Regions from separate parts of the Myroides oncorhynchi genome, predicted to be linked through region 1. Evidence: riboswitches for the same ligand, from Rfam matches in the RefSeq annotation. Region 1 holds a riboswitch; each other region holds the start of a gene.
The links. A riboswitch is a leader RNA that binds a small molecule or an ion and turns the genes downstream of it on or off. The one in region 1 is predicted to bind cobalamin.
Positions count from the first base shown of each region.

Region 2: another riboswitch for cobalamin. It lies ahead of LNQ81_RS07085 (TonB-dependent receptor); the one in region 1 lies ahead of LNQ81_RS10185 (acyl-CoA thioesterase).
Region 3: another riboswitch for cobalamin. It lies ahead of LNQ81_RS11835 (DUF4465 domain-containing protein); the one in region 1 lies ahead of LNQ81_RS10185 (acyl-CoA thioesterase).

Region 1 covers NZ_JAJJMP010000001.1:2,284,396-2,290,710, reverse strand. Annotated here, with positions in the region: gene LNQ81_RS10190 (ISAon1 family transposase) at 1-772, shown strand, start outside; gene LNQ81_RS10185 (acyl-CoA thioesterase) at 1,118-1,516, opposite strand; cobalamin riboswitch at 1,708-1,899, opposite strand; gene LNQ81_RS10180 (hypothetical protein) at 2,033-3,526, opposite strand; gene LNQ81_RS10175 (2-isopropylmalate synthase) at 3,673-4,848, shown strand; gene leuC (3-isopropylmalate dehydratase large subunit) at 4,860-6,263, shown strand; gene leuD (3-isopropylmalate dehydratase small subunit) at 6,247-6,315, shown strand, end outside.
Region 2 covers NZ_JAJJMP010000001.1:1,597,032-1,603,346, forward strand. Annotated here, with positions in the region: gene dnaE (DNA polymerase III subunit alpha) at 1-264, shown strand, start outside; gene trxA (thioredoxin) at 376-693, shown strand; gene LNQ81_RS07060 (DUF1399 domain-containing protein) at 858-2,273, opposite strand; tRNA gene LNQ81_RS07065 (tRNA-Asp) at 2,682-2,755, shown strand; tRNA gene LNQ81_RS07070 (tRNA-Asp) at 2,899-2,975, shown strand; tRNA gene LNQ81_RS07075 (tRNA-Asp) at 3,192-3,268, shown strand; gene LNQ81_RS07080 (MepB family protein) at 3,528-3,980, shown strand; cobalamin riboswitch at 4,038-4,216, shown strand; gene LNQ81_RS07085 (TonB-dependent receptor) at 4,331-6,315, shown strand, end outside.
Region 3 covers NZ_JAJJMP010000001.1:2,705,976-2,712,290, reverse strand. Annotated here, with positions in the region: gene LNQ81_RS11855 (DUF6891 domain-containing protein) at 1-321, opposite strand, end outside; gene LNQ81_RS11850 (enoyl-CoA hydratase/isomerase family protein) at 328-1,434, opposite strand; gene LNQ81_RS11845 (mechanosensitive ion channel family protein) at 1,995-3,638, opposite strand; gene rlmF (23S rRNA (adenine(1618)-N(6))-methyltransferase RlmF) at 3,796-4,704, opposite strand; cobalamin riboswitch at 4,894-5,056, shown strand; gene LNQ81_RS11835 (DUF4465 domain-containing protein) at 5,149-5,961, shown strand; gene LNQ81_RS11830 (hydroxymethylglutaryl-CoA synthase family protein) at 6,170-6,315, shown strand, end outside.

The DNA.
Region 1 (6,315 bases):
TATTACAAACAAGTATAGTAGAGGAAAGAAAGGGAGTATAGTAGCCATTTTTTCTGGCACTAAAGTAGAGCCTATTATAGAAAAGCTCCTTACAATCTCCTCTAAGACAAGATCTAAAGTTAAGGAGATAACACTTGATATGGCAAATTCTATGAAAAAAATTGTTACGAAGTGCTTTGTTAATGCCACACAAGTAACAGATCGTTTTCATGTACAGAAACTAGTAAATGAAGCATTACAAGATATTAGAATACAAGAACGTTGGAATGCTTCAGATATTGAAAACAACTTAATCCTACAAGCTAAAAAAGAAGGTAAACAATTTATTCCAATAGAGTTTGATAATGGAGATACAGCTAAGCAACTACTTATAAGGAGTAGATATCTACTAACTATGGATCCAAGTAAATGGACCACTAATCAAATACAAAGAGCAGATATATTATTTAATCAATATCCTTTGATTAAACAAGCTTATAATGTAGCGCAACACTTAAGAATAATATATAACACAACCACAGTAAAAGAAGTAGCTTATACTAAACTGGCTCATTGGTACAATGATGTTATGAAGATTAATTTAAAACAATTCGGCACTGTTATCAATACAATGCAAATCAATTATAAAACAATTCTTAACTATTTTGATAATAGAAGTACTAATGCCTCTGCTGAATCTTTTAATGCCAAAATTAAAGCATTCAGAGCTCAGTTTAGAGGTGTAAGAGATATTGATTTCTTTTTATACAGATTGACTAAGCTTTATGCATAAACACAACTTTTGAGATTGATCCATTATACCTCTTATAAAAGATTAAATCATTGAGTTAGATCTCTATAATGAGGCCAATGTTTAGACCTCAAAGACTTGATTAAATCCAGAATCAACATTAGCCAAATACTACAAAGCAATTCTATCATTAGCTCTACAATCATACTATAGTATGATTGTAGAGCTAATTCAGACCTATTTTGTATAATTACTTTTTGCTATTTTTTCTATTGCATGTTCTAGGTTAAAACAGGCGTAAAAAAATGGGGATAGACACTAACCTGTCTATCCCCCTACCAAAAACTAAAAAATGTAAGATGCTTACAAAATTTACTTGTATAAAACCTAATCTAATATAGATATCGGTTTGAAATTATCATCTAATGCGACGAGGGTGAATACACCTGTCACTACCTTTATGCGTTCCTCTTCCTTCATCTTCTCTCTATACACATTAACGCGGATACGAATACTCGTATTACCGATAGACTCTACCTCTCCTACCATCTCAACTAATGAGCCTGCTGGTATGGGTTGTCTAAAATCTATTTTATCACTGCTAACGATCACAAAGCTCTTACGGCAGAAACGTGTTGCAGTCATAAAAGCAGTCTCAGTCATCATCATGATTACTCGACCTCCGAACATCGTGTTATGGTGATTAGTAGTATCTGGAAATACTACTTTAAACACACTGGTCACAGCTTTTAATTTGCGCTCTTCTATATCTGCTTCTAATAACATCATTATGCTTGTTAGTCCTACAGTATTGTAACAATAATATAGACCTGATAATAACTTATCTGTGTGCTATTCGATAAAATGGTTTGGATTAAAATGAAAAGATACAATGTGCTTATCCTAGATACAACTTATAGGATGAATGAATTAACACATTCCAACTTGACATGAAGCTCTAAACCGCGAAAGCATAGTCTATAAAACAGAATAAGGCAGGTCTCCTGACTTGTAACAGCTTTTATCGTCCTTCCCATTATCTTAAATCATAACAGTGGATCACTAGGATAAAAACTAGCATGTTACTTACAGTTGCGCGACAGTTCGTGATTCTCACACGATTCCCTTTTCATATACAACTAAGTATAACCTATTCTCTGGAATTAATACTGTATTATTACTCTAATACAGAGGCGAAGATAGTAATTCTTTTGATACAAGCAAGCCTTTTTTAACAAACAAAGCCACAACAACTTCACAGTATGCGTGGCTTTCTATTTTACTTAATGTGATATTACCTTATTAACTTAGTTTCCTTTTAGCCCAATTTAGCACATCGATATACAGAATACTACGGATATAAAACTTATTGTCATACAGCAGTTCCATCTTTTCGACAAACTCCTTTAAGACAACAACTTGCTCTTTAGATGACGATCCTAAAAGTCCCTCAAATAACTTCATAAAAGTGTCGTGTATCTCAGTCTTGTTTTTCATCTTTTTCATCAAGTTTCTATTCGCTTTGATAAAGTCTTCATAGTGTTGATCTTGTCCTGATTCGAATTGTGCCATTAACGATAAAATACGGGTGTGAAACAGCAAATCTTCCTGTACCGTATAGTCAGTATTCGCTAAAATACGTGCTGTATAGGCTAAGGAATCTTCATATTTCTTATACCCAAAGTACAATGAAGCTACTTTAAAATATAGAATATGAAAGTGGTGCTCATCTATCATATTACTATATTCATTGATCCCTCGTTGCAGTTGTTTTACAAAGATTGTACTTCCACTATATGTCTGCTGTATAAATTCGATATTCAGTTTGTTGCTAAACTGCAATAAGAATGCCTGTGAATTAATATTCTCTGATTGTGGGAAGTTCTCGCTTGTCAATTGTTCTTCTAGTCTATTGTTCCAATAAATATATTTGTCTACCGACTTAAATAGTAGCAGTATTTTAAATAGATACGAATTTCCCTTAAGGTACCATATTGGGTGACTTAATATCATCTTTGGGTGGTCGTAAAATAACGCTACCCATAACTTAGCATATTTATAAGCATTGCGATAATCTTGTATCAAGAAACACAACCATACATGCGCTTTAAAGTACCACAGCTTCTCTCTAAAATTTAGCAACTCAATATTAATATCTAATAATTGATCACTAAACCTGGCGATTAGTTCTTGTTTTTCATCCTCACTCTTTGCATATCCAGAAGTAAGCATCTCATTATAATACTTTAGCGATAAGTTAGATAACTTCGTTGCATAATAATTCTGAATGATAAGCTCATTAGATTGGGCAATCAGTTCATCCGCACGACCAGTGATACTACGTGTGATATACTGAGATTCGATAACTTTCTCTAACTCTATAATTTCTAAAGCAAGGCTCTTCTCTTCTACGTCTAATGCGATTTGTTTTGCCTTATCTAATATTTTTAATCCCTGTTTATGTAGTCCTTTTTGATATAGAATAGTAGCGAAATCAAGTTGTTCACGTATTTGTATTCTGACATTTTTTCTACTAGGATTCATACGCAGACTCACTAAGATAGCCTTGTATAGATTTGCTTTTAAATTAGATAATTGCTGTTTGCTTGTGATTTTTTGTTTGAGAATATACTGCTCGTCATACTCCTCCATTTTATCCATAGCATTAAATAACGAGATGAATTTAGCATCCGCATTGTTCTGCAATCTGTTTACATATAATGTGAATTGACGTTTCTCTGACCTTGTCAGTGATTTTATCAATACAAATAACCAGTCTTTCCCCCAATTTGACATTGTAACAAAAAATACTTTAAATAATTATAAAACAACAACTTATATTACAAAAACCACATTTTAACATTGTAGTTTTTAACTTTTTTTTAAAGATAGTGAAAAGCTTTTATACACTTTTGTTTAAAGTTATTTAAAACACTAAAAATATGAAAACTGAAAAAATTGAGATTTTTGACACCACATTAAGAGACGGAGAACAAGTACCTGGTTGTAAGTTAGATAAAAAACAAAAACTAGAGATTGCTTACCAACTCGATGAGTTAGGAGTCGATGTTATCGAGGCAGGCTTTCCTATTTCTAGTCCAGGTGACTTTGAAGCTGTACAAGCCATCAGTAAAATAGTAAAGAATGCTAAGATATGTGCCCTAACACGTGCCAATACTAAAGATATCGATTCAGCTGTAAAAGCATTAGAATACGCTCATAAGCCTAGAATACATACAGGTATAGGTACTTCTGATTCGCATATTAAATACAAGTTTAACTCTACACAAGAGGAAATAATAGGTAGAGCCAGTGAAGCTGTAGCCTATGCAAAAAAATATGTCCAGGATATAGAATTCTATGCGGAGGATGCAGGAAGGACAGATAATCCTTATCTAGCTAAGGTTTGTGAAGCAGTAATACAAGCAGGGGCTACTGTTATCAATATCCCTGATACAACAGGGTACTGCTTACCTACTGACTATGGTAACAAAATTAAATATCTAAAAGAACACGTCAAGGGAATAGAGAATGTAATCTTATCATGTCACTGTCACAATGATTTAGGAATGGCAACAGCCAATTCTATAGCAGGTATTATGAATGGAGCTAGACAAATAGAGTGTACGATCAATGGTATCGGCGAGCGAGCGGGTAATACAGCACTAGAAGAGGTGGTAATGATCTTAAAACAACATAAGAATTTAGGTTTCCATACAGATGTCAATAGCACTATGTTAAACACATTAAGTCAATTGACCTCTAACACAATGGGAATGGTCGTGCAGCCAAATAAAGCTATTGTAGGGGCTAATGCATTTGCTCACAGTTCGGGTATACATCAGGATGGAGTGATTAAACGCCGTGATACCTATGAGATTATCGATCCTAAAGAGGTAGGTGTGGATGCCTCATCTATCATTCTTACAGCGCGAAGTGGTAGATCTGCATTAGCTTATAGATTTAAAAACATTGGATTTGATGTGACTAAAATAGAATTAGACACACTATATGAATACTTCTTAGGAGTAGCTGATACTAAGAAAGAAGTAACTGAGGTAGACTTACATGCTATTATGACTATGTACACTCAAAACCAAATGATTAAACACGCTTAAACCAACAACTAATGACTAATAAACCAAAAACATTATTTGACAAAGTATGGGACGCTCACGTAGTAGAGAGTATAGAGAATGGCCCAGATATATTATATATAGACAAACATCTAATTCATGAGGTAACAAGTCCACAGGCATTTGACGAACTTAAGAAAAGAGGTATCTCTGTTTTTAGACCAAAACAAATAGTAGCTACTGTAGATCACAATGTACCAACTCTAAATCAAGAACAACCTATAAAAGATCCGCTATCAAAACAACAAGTAGATCAATTAGCAATAAACTGTAAGGAAAATACTATTACCTATTATGACCTAGGACATGAATATCAGGGGATAGTACACATTATAGCACCAGAGTTAGGTATTACTCAACCGGGGATGAGTATGGTCTGTGGAGATAGCCATACATCCACACATGGTGCCTTTGGTACAATTGCTTTTGGAATTGGAACAAGTCAAGTAGCCCAAGTATTCGCTAGTCAGTGTACCTTAATGAATAAGCCTAAGACAATGCGCATCACTGTTGAAGGCAAACTAAATAGTCATGTTCAACCAAAAGATGTTATCCTGTATATCATTTCTAAAGTAGGAACGGATGCAGGTACAGGATATTTCTGTGAATATGCAGGTAATGTATTTGAACAGATGACTATGGAAGGCAGAATGACTGTCTGCAATATGAGTATAGAGATGGGGGCACGTGGAGGAATGATTGCTCCTGACCAAACTACATTTGACTATGTAAAAGGAAAGCCCTTCGCTCCTACAGGAGAACAATGGGATAAAAAAGTAGCATATTGGCAGACCTTACCTACAGATAAAAAAGCGAAGTTCGACTGTGAATATCACTTTAAAGCTGAAGATATAAAACCAATGATCACCTATGGAACTAATCCTAGTATGGGGATAAACATTGATACATTTATTCCTCTAAACAAAACCGAGTCAGAAGAAAAGGCACTTAGTTATATGGGATTATTACCAGGTCAGGCTATAGATACCATACCTGTAAAACACGTTTTTATAGGTAGTTGTACCAATGCTAGAATAGAAGATTTTAGAGTGGCAGCATCATATATTAAAGGAAAGAGAATATCTCAAGACATCAATGCCTTAATAGTTCCAGGTTCACAACAAGTGGTGGCTCAAATAAAAGAAGAAGGCTTAGATGCTGTATTCCAAGAAGCGGGATTTGTGATTAGACAGCCCGGATGCTCTGCTTGTCTTGCGATGAATGAGGATAAGATCCCATCAGGAGAATTTTGTGTATCTACTTCGAACAGAAACTTCGAAGGTAGACAAGGACAAGGATCTCGTACATTATTAGCAAGCCCTCTAACAGCTGCGATAGTAGCGATAGAAGGCAAAATTACTTACTCTAAAATGAATGAATATGCAAGCGTTAACTAAGATAACATCAACAGCAACTCCTCTAGCAATAGAGAATATAGATACAGATCAG
Region 2 (6,315 bases), 690 kb from region 1:
AGTTTTGTGAATTTTGAGATACTAGAAATAGAGCGTATACAGAAGGAATTGTCACTGAGTACATCTCAAATTACCCTTAGAGAACCAGAGGATGAAGAAAGTGAAATAGAAGGTTTTGCTGAAGAAGATATGACGACTGTAGATGTGCCTGAGTTTAGAGTTGTAAATAGATTAGAGATGTCTAGTCGCAGTAGTAGAGTGAATATTACAGCGGAATTATTAGAGGAATTAGAAGGGTTACAAGTAGATTTTAAATTAAACTAATCAATGTGATACTTTTTGGTAATGGTTTTATAGATAAAAAAAATTACTACTATATAATAAAGTATAATAAATTTATTAAGTTTGTTGATATAATATAAAAAGCAAAGAATAATGGCATTAGAAATAACAGATGCTACTTTTGAAGAAGTAGTATTAAAATCAGACAAACCAGTAGTGGTTGACTTTTGGGCAGTATGGTGTGGACCTTGTAAAATGTTAGGGCCAGTAGTTGAAGAATTAAGTGCAGAATACGATGGTAAAGCTGTAGTTGGTAAAGTAGACGTTGATGCAAATCAAGAATTCGCTGCTAAATATGGTGTAAGAAATATCCCGACTGTATTAATTTTTAAAGACGGGGAAGTAGTAGGACGTCAAGTAGGTGTAGCACCAAAGAAAACTTATGCTGAGGCAATAGATGCTCTATTGTAATCACAAGAATAAATATATGTATATATGAAGGCTCTCAGTAATGGGAGCCTTTTTTAATTGGGAATTCAGAATTGTTGCCTTCGGCATTAGGGGATATGTTATTCTTTTAATGGATGGAAGTGTATTGTGGATATAGACGGCATGTGGTCCTAATTCGTAATTATTTAGTCTCCACCACAACCTCCGCAGCCTCCACCACCACATGAGCTACCGCAAGAATTGCTGTTAGAGCTTCCACAGCTACTATTAGAACTACTACCGTCACTACTACAGCTACTGTTGTTTGAGCTAGATGATATGTGTGGGATTGGAGTGTTAGCTAATATCACCATCGTAGTGAGTGCTGCTCCTAAAGCCGCATTACCTGTCAGAAAGTAAGACCACTGCCAGTTGTCTTCTTTCAGTTTAGAGAATTTAACTCGCTGTGTGTAATATCTGATTATCGTCTTATGGATACTTTCTGATGCTAGTCTCTGTAAGAAAAATAGTGAGCTAATGACGATGACTAAGGTTAATATAGTGATGAATAAAACAGGCTTATGACGTTCACTTCCAGTGATTATGCGCATAAAAGCAAAGAATACTATACTTAATAGGATGGCGTAGTTCGTTATAAAGAGCTTGTTAAACTTAGCAGATCTGTTGATGTATTTATTTATGCCTTGGATAGTAGTTACTTGGTTAGTAAAGAGTGGTCTACCTATAAGTTTTGGTATTAGCTCTGTGAATTTTCTTGTTTTGAATTGTTTTAACTTACGTAAGATATAAGCTTGTTCTCGGTTTTTTATATAAGTATCTTGGATCAGCTCTAGTGTATAGTTAGGCCCTGTCTTGATATTATGTTGTTCGATAAGTTCATTAAAAGTACCAATGATACCATCTTTTACATTCTTGTTTTTTAAGTACATCATCTCATAAGGATGAAGGTTGCGGATAAAGCTGTTCTCACTACTGTTTCTGATTATGTCATGTAGTACACTTTTATTGTATTCATTTAAGAATGCAATAGTGCCAATAAATATGAGCGTTAGTCCGAATAGGAATGCACTACTACTAATATTACTGTATATAAGGGTTAAGGGATAATGAAGAAAGGGGATGGCAGCTAGACTTACAAATATTCCTATAAGTAGTTTAGTACTCATTTTATATTTGGTTTTAGGCAAGTGTAAACTGTCATACATAGATTGGTATTCCCATATCTCTTTAGGTTGTTCACCGAAGACTTGGCTATATATTAGTGTAGTATGCTCTTTGGCTTGCTTGAATATATCATATTCTTCACGATTATGTGTTGAAGGGATATGCTCTATGGTTTTGCCAAGTATAAGACAGAAGTTTTTATATGACTTAGTAAAGACTAAATGTTCGTGCCAAACGACATCAACGACATCAGAGGGTGATACCATCTTATCAGAAGTTGCAGCGAGGTACATAAACTTCTTATATTCTAATATAGCTTGAGTGGTGAAGTTTTTGGTCCACTTATTTTCTTTTGCTAGTCGGAGTGTAAAACCATATTCGTCAGTCCATTTATCTAATTGAAACTCCTCTATTTTCTTCCAATGTACTTTATTCATTGTTTGCAATATTTAGTTAAATATCTAATTATTAGAAGAGATATGCAATAAAAAAGTTGTGTTAGTATGTAGAAGTGGACGGCATAAATTAAGTTCGAAGGGAGATATAGCTTATTTATAACATTTGAAGGTGTATTTTGTAATATAAAATATGTGCAAGTATTGAATTTACTAGTGAAACGGTTTTTTTTGGAGAGTTGGTTTTGTGGAATCAGGGGGTTTTTTGAGTGAAAAGCGTACTTGTGTGATTAGGGTGAAAAAATAATTAAAAATAAATCACTTTTTAGATGGTTGATTTTTAGTTTAGTAAAGGAATTGGCTAGAAAAAGATTGTTTTTTTTATTGTGTGGATTTGGTACTGTAGAAAATGGTTGTATATTTGCATCGCATTAGAGCAATAATGACGAAGGTTTGGTAGTTCAGTTGGTTAGAATACATGCCTGTCACGCATGGGGTCGCGGGTTCGAGTCCCGTCCAGACCGCAAAAGAGAGATTAGCGTCTTGATTAAATAGGCGCTAATTTATCTACTCTTAAAAAAGAAAAACTTTAAAAAGTTTGGAGGTTTAGAAAAAAGAGTTACCTTTGTCGCCGTTAAAGAATTAATGCTTTTAAGAATAAAATACTGGTTTGGTAGTTCAGTTGGTTAGAATACATGCCTGTCACGCATGGGGTCGCGGGTTCGAGTCCCGTCCAGACCGCCAGTTAAAAGGAGCCTCTCACAACGTGGGATGGCTTTTTTTGCCCTCTAAAATTTTGTAAAAGAGGGTTGAAAAGTAGTTGTGTTGTTAAGTGCGCAAGCACTAAAGGTTTAGTAGTTAGACCAATGAAAAGCTTTCCTAGTGCGGGAGAGCTTTTTTTAAAAAATTGTCAAGATTGATGGTTTTAACTAATAAACGCGATACAGAAAAGAAATTATTGGTTTGGTAGTTCAGTTGGTTAGAATACATGCCTGTCACGCATGGGGTCGCGGGTTCGAGTCCCGTCCAGACCGCCAATAAGAAGAGAACCTCTCATGTAGTTGGGAGGTTTTTTTTGGCCTCTAAATGTTCATCAATTAGAGGATCTAAAAGTAGTTGTGTTGTTAAGTGCGCAAGCACTAAAGGTTTAGTAGTTAGACCAATGAAAAGCTTTCCTAGTGCAGGGGAGCTTTTTTATTTTTATAGCATTTCTGAAAATAAGTCTATTCTAAAACTTTTTGAGATTGATTAAGTCTTAGATTATTTAGATTTGTAATAATTAATAAATATCTTGATATGTTTGTCAGATCACTTATTACTTCATTAAATAAAGTATTCTGTTATAGCAATGATACTATAATTAGTTCAGTTCAGATGATGTCTGAAAAGAATGAGTATAGTGCGTGTAGCTTTATATTAGGAGATAAGCGAATTATCTATAGGGAAGCAAAGGTTACTTCTAAGAAGATTGGATTTTTCGTTGCTATTTGGCAACGCAATGAGATAGGAGTAACAGTGCCTTATCATGTGGGGGATGAGTTTGACTATATGATGATCGGTGTGAAGACAGATACTGATTTGGGCTATTTCTTATTTCCGAAGGTGATATTAGTGAATCTTGGTATTATCTCTACCGAGACAAAGGAGGGTAAGCGTGGAATGCGTATCTATCCTAATCTAGAAGAAGGGATGAATAAGCAAGCATTGAAAACTTATCAATCTCAAATGTCTTTTTTCTATAAAGTTTAAATTATCTTCAATAAAAACACATTAACAGATTAAATACTTTCCATTAACCTTTTTTTATATATTTGCAATAAGACTGGTTATCAAATTGATATTAAGGGGGAATTAGGTGAGAATCCTAGACAGACCCGCTACTGTAAGCTTATAAATGTAATGAATCAAGTCATCCTCTGTCGTTATGGAGAGGAGGAAGTTCGTTAAGAGCAAGTCAGGATACCCGCCAATCTACAATAAGTTTTGATGTTTTCGAGGAATAAGACATTAAGCGTTCAAAAGGTTAGACATTGGTGACAGTGTGTTTTGGTGCGTTTATGTTTTCTTGGATCGTCAAGATTAACAAGCCAAAAACAATTATGACCAAAACGCAATTACTATCAATAACTACTCTGATGTGTGTAGCTAGCTATGCTGTATATGCTCAGAGCCCTAAAGACAGTATCACTTCTCTTAAAGAAATCGTGATACAGAAAGAGGTTTTTAAAGATTTAATCCCTGTACAAACTTTAGATGGTGCTAAACTAGAGCGCTTAAATAGCCATAGTGTAGCTGATGCTCTTAGATACTTCGCTGGAGTTAAGATTAAAGATTATGGTGGTATGGGAGGACTTAAGACAGTAGATGTCCGTAATATGGGGACGCATCATGTAGGGGTGTTTTATAATGGGGTACAAGTGGGCAATGCTCAGAATGGTATAGTAGACTTAGGAAAGTTTTCTCTAGATAATATAGAAACGGTAAAACTATATAATGGTCAACGCAGTGCTATCTTCCAATCAGCAAGAGAGTTTGCTTCTGCATCTACAGTTTATCTACAAACAAAGAAACCTATATTCGAAGAAGGGAAAGATATAAATGTATCAGCTAAATACAAGGCAGGGTCTATACAGTTAGTCAATCCATCTGTACGTACAGATATTAAAGTTAATGACAATGTTAGTACATCTATCAGTGCTGAATATATCTATTCGAATGGTGATTATAAGTTTAGGCAAAAACGTCATAATATAGATGGTACAGTGGCTTATGATACTATAGGTCACAGGCAGAATAGTGATATAAAAGCTTATCGTGTAGAGAATAGTTGGTTCGGTAAGACAGATAAAGATACTTGGCAGGCTAACCTTTATTACTATCAATCAGATAGAGGTCTTCCAGGTGCTGTAATTAAGAAGAGTGATGTCACTTTAGAGACTGAAAATATCAATGAACGTCAGAGTGATAAGAACTTTATGGCGCAGGGAGAGTGGACTAGATTTGTTTCTGATCGATATCAGTTTCAACTGAAAGGGAAGTATGCTTATGATGAGATGCACTATCTGTCTCGTAAGACAGTGGCTTTCGAAGGAGAAGTGGTTACCTATAATCCTCAATTTGATAACACTTACTTCCAACAAGAGTATTATGTCTCAGCTGCACATCTGTATAAGATAACTGATATATGGGATGTGGCTCTAGCTACGGACTTACAATACAATAAACTTAATGCTACTCGTATAGGACAAGGAACTCCGTTTACTTATCCTGAACGTTATACCTTTTTAACTTCGTTAGCGACTTCTGTGAATCTAGGTAAGGTGAAAGCTCAGGCTAATATCTTAGGAACATTTACTAAAGAGAAGGTACGTTATAATTATGAAGCGCCAGATCGTCAATTTTGGGCGCCATCTATCTTCTTGAGTTATAAGCCGTGGGATGATGAGAACTTTGTGGTTCACTCATTTTATAAGTACATCTATAGATTACCTACGTTTAATGATTTGTACTACACACAGCTAGGTACTGCTAACTTAAAACCAGAGGCTTCTAAGCAGATAAACTTAGGATTCACTTATAATAAACAGTTTAACAATGCTTTGTTTGAAGAGGTGCATTTGTCATTAGAATCTTACTTCGCTAATATAACGGATAAGATTATCGCTACACCTACTTCTAGTATGATGAGATGGATGATGACTAATCTAGGTAAGGTGGAGAACTATGGGATAGAGACAAATGTAGGAACTACTGTGAGGTTAATGGAAGACTTGCGATTAGGTGTTAATCTGACGTATGAATACACAGTAGCGAAAGACAAGAGCGAAACGCTATATGGTAAGCCATCATACTATGGAGATCAAATACCCTATGCTCCTTGGCATTCTGGTTCTTCTATCGTGAGTTTAGATTATAAAGATTGGTCTCTTAACTATAGTTTTATCTATGTAGGGGAACGTTATAATGGTAATAAAAATAATATTAAGCGAAACGAAATACAACCTTGGTACACACACGATGTGTCATTATTAAAAAGTTTCAAATGGCGTGATTATAGATTTAAGGCTAGTGTAGAAGCTAACAA
Region 3 (6,315 bases), 420 kb from region 1:
TATTTGTTCTACTTCATAATAACCGTCCTCTGAGGAATACCCCGCATGATGAAGAGCAATTATATTTTTATCAATTAATTGATCAAAGGCTACCATTAGTTTCTGAGTAGTTGTAGGTACATGCCAATTTTTACTCTCCTTTAGTACATTCCTTTGTTCTTTCTGAATAATCTCTTTTACCCATTTCTCACTTACCTCTTTCTGCAACTCATTTTCCTGGATCTCATGTGTAATGAATTCCTCTATTTCTTCAGTATCCCAAAATCCCGATTTAACTAGGTAACTTATTGACTCTAATATAAACTTTTGTTCTCTTGTCATGATCTATTATTGTTTTAATGTATTAAAAGGATGTTTTGAACTATCCCAAAGTAAACTAAAGTGACTTTCTACCCAGTCTTCAGTAACTTCTAGTAATCTACTAGGGCTCCACTTAGGAGACTGATCTTTATCTATTAAAAGTGCTCGAACACCTTCCGAAAAATCCGGATGTAATGTAAATTGGCAAGTCAAATTCAATTCTGATTTAAAAACTTCTTCTAAGCTATATTTTCTACTATCTAACAACTGTTTTAAAATAACACGAGTAGAGGTAGGCGATCCTTTTTCAAAGAAAGAATATCCTCCTGCTATCCAATCATTGGTTTTAGAAAGAGGTTCTACAATTTGAACAAAATCTTCAACTGTATTTATATTTTCTAATTCTAAAATAAAAGGTTGATGATTTCTTGCTTGAGATATTGGCTTTTCTTTATCTTCAAGTTGTACTTCATTTAATATTGAGGTAATATTATCGCTTATATCACCATTGTCACTCATACCTAGTAAAGCATCTATCACTTCTTGCTTTTTAAGAGAAGAGATACAATAATCTGCTATTCCTAAGAATAAAGCGTCCGAACAATTAAATCTAGTTCCTGTAAGTCCTAAATATAAGCCATAAGCTGAAGGCATTTTATTAAGAAAATAAGATGCACCAACATCAGGATATAAACCAATACTTATTTCAGGCATAGCGAGAAGACTTCGTTCTGTTACCACTCTGTGAGAAGCACCTGCTAATAATCCTAGTCCACCTCCCATCACAATGCCATCTCCCCATACTACTATAGGTTTACTATAAGTATGTATTAAATAATCTAGGCTATATTCCGTCACAAAATACTCAATACACATTGGAGAGACTTTAGACGAGTCTATCTTCTTTTGTTCTTCCATCGCTTGGCGTACTTCGCGTATATCACCTCCAGCGCAAAAAGCTTTTTCGCCTGCTCCTTGTAAAAACACACACTTTACACCATCTTCATCTTTCCACTTTACTAATGTATTTTTTAGCTGTGTTACTATCTCCATTGATAGTGCATTAAGTGATCTTTCTGAATTAATCGTTATTAGACCTACACTCCCTCTTATATCAGTAATAATTACACTCATAGTTCATTTTATATTTAGAATTTATAGAACACTCATTTTGCTTAATTCTTATTACAAAGCAAAGCCACTTTAAATTTAGTAAAATATAAATAAACAGCAGCACTGTGATAGATAAGTTAAAAATAAGCATAAAAAATCCGAGTAAGGTGTTACTCGGATTAAAAGCGCTAGTAAGAAAATTAAAATACTCTTTATTGTTAGTAGTATATTTTTTATAATGGATTTAAAAGAATATACTATTATTTTTAAAATAATATTTGCAACAACAAATAACTACAATAATTAATCAAATATAGCATTTTTAATAACATGTATACTACTATCTTAAATAATGACTCATCTTTCAATGTTAAAACAAATAATTATGCACTATATTATTTGTTAAAAAATATGTTTTTAATTACAATTAAAGCAAACAAAGACAACCCTTGTCAGTGATATATCTTTTAAAAAAAAGAAAAACACAATAATATCTAAAAAAAAATATCGAATTAAACTATGTAAATTCTAAGAGTACTATCTCTGAATTTAATGTCTAAACAAAAGAAGGATGTCATTTTCTACTTCTCTGGTTGTTCTTTTATATATTTAGGTGGTACGGTACTATCCTCGCCATCTACTATGCGATTTACACTAAAATGAGGAGCTACCATTTCTATATTATTCTCTGCAAAAACATCTTGGGCATGCTGACGCAAATCAGAATAAACCTTTGCACTAAGTTTAGCTTCTTTAATATATACGTTCAATTGATAGTCTACATAAAAATCTCTAAACTGATCCTGTAAGATAAATGGCTTTTGACGTTTTAACACATGCTCCGTTCTATTCGCTATCTCATATAGCATCTCGTGTACCTTTTGCCAAGGTACATGATATCCAGCACCTATAGTTAAGTATAATATTAAGCCATGTTCTTTAGCTGACTGCGTATAATTTACCGTCTGAGCAGACATAATATTAGAGTTAGGTATAGTGATAACTTCGTTTTTAGGAGTCTTTATCCTAGTCACTAATGCTGTCTTCTCTAATACATCTCCTGTAAATTCACCTAACTTAATTCGATCGCCTAACTTAAAAGGTCGCATATACGTTATAACTAACCCCGCAACTAAATTTCCAATGACTGATGTTGATCCCAGTGATAACATAATACCTGCAAATACGGATACTCCCTGAAATATTTGTGAATCTGAATTAGGTAGATAAGGGAAAATCAATATAAACATAAAGATAAATAACAAGCCACTGATAAGATTATAAGTCGGCATTGCCCAATCAGGATAAAACCCTTTAATTGTTATTTTATTTGTTGCTATCTTCTCTGCTAGAGATCGTATGAACTTTTGGATGTATTTAAAGATAAATACTATTACTGCTATCGTGAATAATTTAGGCATATATGCTTTCACACTCTTACCTACTGAACGAAGAGGTGATAAGACATATTCTAAAAGTTGATCCGAGATATGTTTTGTATAAGGGAATAATTTAAAGACTGCTAATAACCCTAAATACAAGAAGATTAAAACGACTAAAAACTTAATTACTTTCGCTATTGAGATAGTAGTAAGCATCGCTCTATGATCATCGATAATACCGAATATTCCTTTAATCTTCTTACCTCTTTGTTTCCAGATAGCGACTTTACATCTTCTATAGAAGTATCGTATTCCTTTAAGAATAAAGAACTCAACAATTATAATACCTACTGTCCCCGCAACTTGAATCAATATCTGTTGCCAACTTGTATTTTCTTTTTGTAATTCTACCGCAGATATAATCTGATTCTTATAATATTGTGCTGCCTGTGCTTTCGTTTTACTCTCTTGTGCAGCTTGTATACTATCTACGCTCATCAGAATCTCGTTCTGATACATTAGATTTAAATAATTACCTGTATCCACTAATCGAATAGAATCTCCAGCAAACTGATAATTCTCCGCTAAGGCATCTATCTTGCGTTCTATTGATTTAGCTCGCTGCTTTGAAGTAAACGAACCGATATTGCCATAGACGTTAAACAACGTATCATTAAAACTAATAACAGGCGTCTTTTCCATAACGACCACTACTGTGCGTATTACCTCAACTTGCTCAGGAGTTTTAGCAGCAGGTTTCTTTGATTTAGCCCAAGTAAAACCAGTGGTAAAAACCAGCATCAACAAAATAAAAAAGCGAATATTCGGCATGGTGAATCGCATAAAAAACAATCTTAAAATTAAAGTAAATGTAATCAAATTTTACAAAAACTATACCGATTGTGATTTATGTACTCCTTTTTAAACAAGAAATCAATATTCATACACTAGCGCGTAATTAACCAAAAAACAAAAGGTGCTCATAGCGAACACCTTTCTCTTAATATTTCCAAGCCAATATACGGCTAACTTTATTTCCTTGTTCCATATTTATCACGCGTACTTCCTTTGTTTCTGACTTCTTAAGTAAGGACTGTAACGGTTTTAAATGCTCTTTATTAGAGACCAATGTTGTGAACCATACAGCTTGTCTCTTAAAGTGTTTACTCTCATAAATATAATTAGTTATAAAAGCGAGTTCTCCTCCATCACACCATAGTTCATTATTCTGCCCACTGAAGTTCTGTACTGGTTTTCCTACAACCTGTTTTCCTAAGTTTCTAAGCTTCTGAGTAGTCTTAGCTAACACCTCTTCTCTAGATTTAAAGAAAGGAGGGTTACAGATTACTAAATCAAAGTACTCTCTTTCTCCTACTATATTCTTTAGAATATTTCGCTTACTTACTTGCTGGCGAATAGTTACATTACTGTTTAGATGTGGGTTATTTGTTATGATATGATTTGCCGTTTTTAAAGAGACTACATCTATCTCAGATCCTACGAACTCCCATCCATATTCTGCTACACCTATGATAGGATAAATAACATTAGCTCCTATCCCTAGATCTAACACCTTTACTCCTGTCCCTGTAGGCACTTGTCCATTATTACCTTCTGCTAATAAATCAGCTATATAATGTATATAATCAGCACGACCTGGGATAGGTGGACATAGATTCGTCTTAGGCATATCCCAAAACGTGATCTTATAATCCTTCATCAAGATAGCCTTATTAAGTAATACAACTGCTTCTGGCAATGCAAAATCAATAGTGTCTATTCCTGATGGATTCTTAATGATGAAAGCCTCTAACTCTGGCACCACACGTTTCAACTTATCAAAGTCATATAACTGTTGATGCTTATTGCGTTCATGTAATTTCTTCTGCGTTTTTTTAGAGTCTTTCATTATCTTGATATTTGGTGCAAAATTAGCGTATTTAAACGGTATTTCTATATCCTTTATACAACTTCTAACCACAAATAATATTCTTAAAGAACCTAGTCCTAGTAAAAACAATAACTGATATACAATCACTTAAAAAACAATTAAGTTAAATTAACAACAATCCAACTATCTAATCAACTATTTATCTACTTTAGCACTCTTAATTTCGGATTCACTAATTGCCTTCGCCTTTAGAGATGAAAAGGGGAATTAGGTGCAAATCCTAAACAGACCCGCTACTGTAAGTATAGTTATACTCCTTGATGGAAATAGCAATATAAGTCAGAGTACCTACCAAAGTTAACAAGACTAATAACCTGCGGGAATCAGGGGTGATGTCATTTATCTATCTTTTTAGGTATCCTACACACTTCTAATACTCGCCTTATACATATTTAAATAACAATGAAACGTTTAAACCAAAAACTAACTCACTTGTTTAGCTTGTTACTTATAGCAGGACTAACATACTCATGTAGTAGTGATAACGATGTGAAGGTAACTCCTACTCATACAATTACTTTCGAAGATGTAGAAAGAGATTTTTTAGCAGGTCCTACTTCTTATGGAGAGAATCTATATCCTCACTATGATGGTTCTACTCCTGCTAAATATACTGGATACGTAGATAAAGTAACAGGGCTAACATTTAATATGACGACTTCTGGTTACGGATTTGCATCTGGAGGAATTGCTATCTCTCAGTGGAACAATAAAGAAGAGGCGGGATATACTAACCAATCTAGTGTATATTATGGTGACCACGATAAGAAAAATGGAGGTAACAACAACTCTTCTACATTTGCCGTAGCCTTTACATCTACGAGTAATAACTCTGGTGCTTTTATGTCTTTTAGCGAAGGTACAGAACACACTTTTGACCATGCTTATTTTACTAATAATACCTATGCAGTCTTATCTATGACCAATGGGGATGGTTTTGCTAAGGCACATACCTATGAAAGAAAAGATTGGTTTAAACTAATCGTTGTAGGAATGGACAAAGATGGTAAACAAACAGGAGAAGTAGAAGTTATGCTTTCTGACTTTAGACAAGCTGATGCTCCTGGAATAGTAAAACAATGGGTAAAAGCAGACTTAAAACCTCTAGGAAAAGTTAATAAAGTCTACTTTAAGATGGCTAGTTCAGATGGAGATAGTTACTGGATGAATACGCCTGCTTACTTCTGTATGGATGACCTAACGATTAATTTATAAGATCAATAGCAAAAATATAAACAAGAAATGCTCTCTAATATAGAGGGCATTTCTCGTTTATATTATTTCTCCATTTAAACATTGCACTCAACAAAATCATCAACTTCCAACCAACAATCCCATATTATATGACAAACTTTATTCATTTTATCTAGTTATTTATTCCAAATGCCTGTAATTTTACGGTTCACTTAAATACCAGATTAAAATGAAAGTCGGAATAGATAGTTTAGCATACTTTATCCCTAAAATTCACCTTCCTATAGATACATTAGCCATAGCACGTAATATCGAACCTTTAAAACTGACTAAAGGACTAGGATTACAGAAGATGGCACTATTAGATACTTATCA